Linked DNA regions of Actomonas aquatica. The main gene of each other region encodes a partner of the protein of the gene in region 2 in a complex. Links are inferred from orthologs where the notes say so. Each region holds a gene or a part of one and is shown on either strand. Other genes may lie near its edges.

Region 1 (3,314 bases), 1.4 Mb from region 2 along the record:
ACGTTCGCTCGGCGCGGAGTCGTTTGCGACCTTCTGGGTCTATTGGAATCCGATCTGGAGCTACTACCTCGGTCGCGGTGTCTTTCGTCCGCTCCACCGCGTCCTGCCCGAGTCGCTGGCGTTAGCGCTCACGTTTTTGGTGAGCGGCGCCCTGCATGACCTCGCCGTCTCGTTGCTGAAGTGGCGCGTGGTCTTTTTCTTCGGCCCGTGGTTTCTGCTCATGGGCCTGTTGGTCGTGATCAGCAAAGTCGCAGGCCTCAGCTACGGCTCGGTTCCGTTCGCCGGACGCGTCGCGCTCAACCTCACCTTCATCGTCGCGACCTTCGCGCTCACGGAAGCGGTGTTGTGAAATCGACGCCGTGAGATCCGTCCAACGAGAGCGCGAGCAAGCTCGCGGTCTACAATGTGCGATCGGTGACGAAATGTAGGCTGCGAGCTTGCTCGCGCTCCGTTGCCCCTCCGCCCGGCAATTCCCTTGCGACCTACACCGACCCGTTCTTAGGTCTCGCCCCGTTTCCGCAAAGACTGGCCGTCTTCCACTCCTCCTCCCTCCAACTCGACTCACCTTCCCTCTCTTTCGAGTTTATGGCCACGCTCCTCCCTCTCGCCTTCGGTCTTGGCGGTCCTGAAATCCTGTTCCTCGGTGGCACGCTCTTTATCGCGCTGCCGTTCTTCGTCTTCTGGCTGTGGATGCTGATCGACTGCCTCACGCAGGAAACCGACCCGACCCAAAAACTAATCTGGGTGCTGGTGATCATCTTCGCGAGTTTCGTCGGCGCGCCGCTCTATCTCTTCATCCGCAAGATCCCGCGTGGCCGCGCGGCACCGGCGAATCGGTAGAGCGACCAATTCGGCGATGTCGGGCGTTGCCCCACCGCTCACTCCGCGCCGCGCAACTTGGCCCGGCCGTCGCTAAACTCCGCTTCGTAACCAGCGCCCGTTTGCACGTCGGACGCCTGCATCACCGGCTTTCCGTCGGCGTCGCGCATGATAACAAATCCGCGATGCAGGACCGACTGCGGACTCGCCGCCTGCAGCCGTTTCCACATCGCCAACAAGCGCTGCGATTCGCGCTCCACCCGACGTTGCGGCGTCGCCGTGGCGAAGGCGCGGGTCACACTTTGCAGCGCGTGCCGTTTCTCGCGATGAGCCGAGGTCAACGCTGCCGACAAGCGATTGGCCAAGTCGTCCCGACGTAGCCACCCCTGCTCGATCTGCGCACGTGGCGTCAGCAACCGCAGACGCGATTTCAGATTCTTTACGCGGTCGCGCGCATCCTCTACCACGTTGCGCAGACCGTCACGCAGGCCATCGCCGGCGATGGCCAGGCGGTCGACCTGTTGACCGTAGGCCGTCGACAACAATTCCGCCGCGCCGCTCGGCGTTTCCGCCCGCACATCGGCGGCGAAGTCGCTGAGCGTAAAATCGATCTCGTGCCCCACCGCCGAAATCACCGGCACCGGACAGGCCGCCACCGCGCGCACAACGACCTCCTCGTTAAAGGCCCACAGGTCTTCGAGGCTGCCGCCGCCCCGGCCCACCACCAGCACGTCAAAACACGCCAATCGCCCCGCCGTAGCGATCATCGCCGCAACTTCCTCGGCGGCGCCCACACCCTGCACCTTGGCCGGCAGCACGACGAGTCGGCCCTTCCAGCCGCGCCGCACCATGATGCGCATGAAATCCTGCACCGCCGCGCCCGTCGGCGAGGTTACAAAACCCACCCGCAACGGCAGCTCGGGCAGCGCGCGTTTGCGCTCGCGGGCAAAGAGGCCCTCGGCATCGAGTCGCCGTTTGAGCGCCTCAAATTCACGTTGCAGCCGGCCCACGCCATCCTCGACCACCGTGCGCACGATGAGCTGGTAACTGCCCCGCGCCTCGTAGACGCCCACGCGACCATTGAGGATGACCTGCATCCCGTCGCGCAACTGCACCGTCTGGCGCATGGCGTCGCCGCGGAACATGACACAGGTCAACTGCGCGCCCGCGTCCTTGAGCGAAAAATACACGTGTCCGCTCGCCTGCCGCCGCAGGTTCGACACCTCACCGCGCACCCAACCCACGTTCAGGTTGCGCTCGAGCAACACCTTCACGCGCCGCGTGAAGGCGCTCACGCTCTCCGCGTCGGCCCCGGGTTGTTCCCGCCCGAGGTCGAGGGGTTCCATGCCCTCGTCGCGCCAGCTCATCCGGTGCTTTCCGTGGCCGGATCCGGCTGCGTCACCGCCGCTGCGGCCTTTTTCTTGCCCAGATGACGCCGCAGCAGGTGCGTGCCCACACTCAGCGCCGCGATGCCACCGATGCCGAGCATGACCATGCGGCCTTTACCCGCCAGCAGCGCCTCGCCGAACATCACAAAGGCCGTGCCGTAAAGGCCGGACACGATCACCGAGACAATCATGTAAACGCGGAGCGGCACCTGCGCCAAACCAAGAATCGCGCTCTGCAGAAAGAAGGGCGGGCCCGGCGTCACGCGCAGCAGAATGGCCACATCCCAATACTCGTCGGCCGGCACCTGCGGCCAGCGGTAGCCGAAACGCAGGACCAGTTTTTCCAACCACGGCCGCGCGATCCAGCGCGCCAGCACGTAGGTGATGAGCACATTCACTGCCAGCGCCAGCCACGTGAAGACCAGCACCAACGGCATGCCCAGCGTCGGACCAAAGATCGACCCGGCCGAGAGGGTGAAGGGCGACAACGGCATGCCCACCGCCGGCAGCACCGCCATCCCGCCAAAAAAGACCAACGGACCCGCCTCCCGCATCATCGCCAGCGTCTGATCGATGAGCCCGCGCACATCGAGGCCCTTCAGCACGGCCACGCCACCGATCCCTGCGAGGACCACCAGCACGGCCAGCTTGATGAGCAAGCCCTTCTTGGACTTGGGCGCAGGCGCTTGAGATTCCATAAGCGCGCACTGTGTCGGGCCCGGCGCGACACCGTCAAGCACCGCGCTTGCCCTGCCCGGTGGGTCGTGTTGACGTCTCGCACGCTCCATGGACGCCGACTCCCCCATCATCGCGATTGTCATGCCCGTCTTCAACGAAGAGGACGTGCTGCCGGAGACCTTCCGCCGCCTCGCTGCGCTCTTCGACGCCGAGGCTGGCATCCGCTGGCGCGCCGTGTTGGTCGACGACGGCAGCCGCGACGCCAGTGCCGCGCAACTACAGGCGCAGGCGACGGCCGATCCGCGTTTTGAGACCGTGTTTCTCACCCGCAACTTCGGCTTCCAGGCGGCGCTGGCCGCGGGTCTCGTCCACGCGGCCGACGCCGATGCCGTCGTGACCATGGACGCCGATCTGCAGGACCCCCCGGAG
Region 2 (3,181 bases):
TCACCGGCACCACGCGGGTAGCGGATGAAACCGGGGCCGTCGAGCTGCAGGGAGGTGTGCAACATGTCGACGAGTTCGTCTTCGTCCTTCGGTTGCATGACCGTCACGCCCGGCACGCAGCGCAGGTAAGAAATATCAAACAGGCCGTGGTGGGTGGGACCGTCATTGGCCGACAAACCGGCGCGGTCCATGCAGAAGGTCACCGGCAGGTTCTGCAGGGCGACGTCGTGAATGATCTGGTCGTAGCCGCGTTGCAGGAACGTGGAGTAGATCGCGCAGACCGGACGAATGCCCTTCGTGGCGAGACCGGCGGCAAACAACACGGCGTGTTCTTCGGCGATGCCGACGTCGAAAAATTGTCCCGGGCAGCCTTCAGCCAGATGGGTGAGGCCGGTGCCGGCCGGCATCGCGCCGGTGATGCCGACAATCTTCTTATCGGCCTTGGCGAAACGGGTGAGGGCTTGGCCAAACACGTCTTGGTAGTTAGGCGCGCCGCCTTTGCCGCCGCGACTTTCCCCGGTCTTGGGATCGTAGGGGCTCGCACCGTGGAACTTCTCGGGCGAGCGAATCGCCGCGGCGAGGCCCTTGCCCTTCTTGGTGACGACGTGAAGCAGGATCGGGGTGTCGCTGTCGCGGGCGAACTCGAGATTCTTCACGAGTTCGTCCATGTCGTGGCCATCGACGGGGCCGAGATAACGCAGGCCGAACTTCTCGAACAGCGAGGACTCCATGAAGAAGTCCTTCGTCTCCCGCTTCCACTTCATGTAAACCCGGTGCATGTCGTTGCCGCCGGGCAGGCTGGTGAAGAAGCGTTCGAGATCGTGGTGGATCTTGTTGTAAGTCGGGTTGGTGGAGAGCCGGTTCAGGTAGTGGGAAATGGCACCCACATTCTTGGCGATCGACCACTCGTTGTCGTTGAGGATGACCACGAGGCGTTTGGTCGACTCCACGACGTTGTTGAGCGCCTCCAGCGTCACGCCGCAGGTGAAGGCCGCGTCACCGCAGACGGCGACCACATGCTCATCGGTGCCGCGCAAATCGCGGGCGGTGGCCATGCCGAGGGCGGCGCTCAGGGCGGTGCCGGCGTGACCTGCGCCGAACGAGTCATGTTCGCTCTCCTCGCGATTCAGAAAGCCGCTCGCGCCGCCGGTCTTGCGCAGCCCGCGGAAGAACTCTCCGGTGCGGCCGGTGAGCAGCTTGTGCACGTAACCTTGGTGGGCGACGTCGAAGACAAACTGGTCGGTCGGGGTCGAGAACACCCGGTGCAAACCGAGGCAGAGCTCCACCACGCCGAGGTTGGGGCCCACGTGACCGCCGTTGACCGAAGTGACTTCGATGATCTCGTCGCGGATCTCCTGGGCGAGCAAGGGCAGGGCGGCAGCCGGCAGGGCCTTGACGTCGTCGGGGCCCTTGATGGTGGGCAAAATGGGCGAGGAAGGGAGGGAGGATGCCGCTTCTGGTGCGGGGGTGCTCATCTAGTATGAAGTGACGCAGGAAGCGGAGGATCAGTCCTCGGATTCCGGCAGATCAAAAGCGGCGAACTCAGTCTCGCCGTCCTTGGATTGTTTAAGTTGTTCGATTTTGAGCTCAGCCTGTTGGAGGCGGCTTTCGCACTGCTTGAGCAGCTTGGTGCCTTCCTCAAATTTGGCCAGGAGTTCAGCCAGCGGCACATCGCCATCCTCCATCGCCTCGACGATGGTTTCGAGTTTCGCCAGAGCGTCCTCGAAGGAAAGTGCGGCGGCCTTGGTTTTGGTCATAGGGCGCCAACATGCTCCGGGTAGAGGTGTTTTCAATGCAATCTTTGCGAAGTTCTCCCTATGGCACGCGAGGCCGGTCCTGGGCGCGGAATTACGATTGCCCGAGGGCGGGCGCAGTGCTCTGGTGGCGCTTTTCCCCATGAAATATTGGTCTCAGTTCTTTGTTCCGACGCTCAAAGAGAGCCCGGCCGATGCAGAAATCGCTTCCCACAAGCTGCTGGTGCGTGCCGGTTTGGTGCGCAAGTTGAGCGGTGGCCTCTACACCTACATGCCGTTGGGACTGCGCACTTTGCAGAAGATCACCCAGATCTGCCGCGAGGAACTCGACGAGTCCGGCGCCATCGAGCTGTGGATGCCCCACGTGCATCCGGCGGAAAACTGGCAAAAGGGTCCGCGCTGGAACGCCGCCCGCGAGATCATGTTCCGCGCTGATCACGCCGGTGACGGCAAGAAGAGTTCCCCCGACCCTGAGTTTGTGCTGGGGCCGACTCACGAGGAAGTGATCACGCCGCTCATCAAGGCGGAGATCAGCAGCTACCGCGACCTGCCGAAGAATTTTTACCAGATCGCCACTAAGTTCCGTAACGAGATCCGTCCGCGCTACGGTCTCATGCGTGCGCGTGAGTTCGTGATGATGGACGCCTATTCCTTCGACGCCAACGAAGCCGGCGCCGAGGTTGCTTACGGCAAGATGAAGGCCGCCTACGAAGCCTTCTTCAAGCGGGTCGGCGTGCTCGCGATCGCCGTCGAAGCCGACACCGGCGTGATGGGCGGCAGCTTTTCGCACGAATTTATGGTCCCGGCCGAAGTGGGTGACGACGACGTCATCTACTGCGAAACCAGTGGCTACGCGGCGAACCGCGAAAAAGCCACCAGCGGCCTCGTCCCGGCCGACTTCGTGGTCGCAGCGCCGACCGCCGAAACCGAAAAGTTCGCCACCCCCGGCGTGGTCACCATCGCGGCGCTGGCCAAGGAGCCCTACAGCGTCGCGCCTGACGCGCAGTTTAAGACCCTCGTTTACGTGGGCGACGACAAACCCTTCCTCGTGATCCTGCGCGGCAGCGACGACCTCGAGGAGGCCAAGCTCGGCGCCCTCGGTTACACGCTCGTGCGTCCGGCCACCCCGGAAGAGATCGCGCCCATCATGGGGGCGAAGCCGGGTAGCCTCGGCGCCGTGAAGGGCACCATCGCCCAGCCCGACAAGCTCGACGGCATCTACGCCGACAACGCCATCAAACTCATCGGCAACGGCACCACCGGCGCCAATGAAGACGGCTTCCACTTGCGCAACGTGAATGTGGAGCGCGACCTCGCCATCACCGGCTGGGGAGACTTCCGCACCGTCAAGGCCGGTGAACCGTGCCCGCTCTGCGGCGAGCCGCTCAAGAGCCGCCGTGGCATCGAGGTCGGTCACATCTTCATTC

Evidence for each region.
Region 1: the proteins of xseB (region 2) and xseA are in contact, whole or in part, in a cryo-EM structure (PDB 8TXR), measured with the Escherichia coli proteins. The link is inferred for Actomonas aquatica from one-to-one orthologs.

The regions. Positions count from the first base shown.
Region 1 is NZ_CP139781.1:2,289,204-2,292,517, forward strand. What follows is about bases 33-3,032. They hold xseA (exodeoxyribonuclease VII large subunit), read right to left. Parts: upstream 2,187-3,032; coding sequence 879-2,186; downstream 33-878. Other genes in these bases: K1X11_RS08980 (MBOAT family O-acyltransferase), read left to right, coding at 33-349; K1X11_RS08985 (PLD nuclease N-terminal domain-containing protein), read left to right, coding at 586-840; K1X11_RS08995 (TVP38/TMEM64 family protein), read right to left, coding at 2,183-2,905; K1X11_RS09000 (glycosyltransferase family 2 protein), read left to right, coding at 2,994-3,032. In the rest of the region: more of K1X11_RS08980, read left to right, coding at 1-32; more of K1X11_RS09000, read left to right, coding at 3,033-3,314. UniProt on the Escherichia coli protein: Bidirectionally degrades single-stranded DNA into large acid-insoluble oligonucleotides, which are then degraded further into small acid-soluble oligonucleotides.
Region 2 is NZ_CP139781.1:896,512-899,692, reverse strand. Bases 132-2,998 are described here. They hold xseB (exodeoxyribonuclease VII small subunit), read right to left. Parts: upstream 1,758-2,998; coding sequence 1,506-1,757; downstream 132-1,505. Other genes in these bases: K1X11_RS03445 (proline--tRNA ligase), read left to right, coding at 1,897-2,998; dxs (1-deoxy-D-xylulose-5-phosphate synthase), read right to left, coding at 132-1,475. Also shown: more of dxs, read right to left, coding at 1-131; more of K1X11_RS03445, read left to right, coding at 2,999-3,181. UniProt on the Escherichia coli protein: Bidirectionally degrades single-stranded DNA into large acid-insoluble oligonucleotides, which are then degraded further into small acid-soluble oligonucleotides.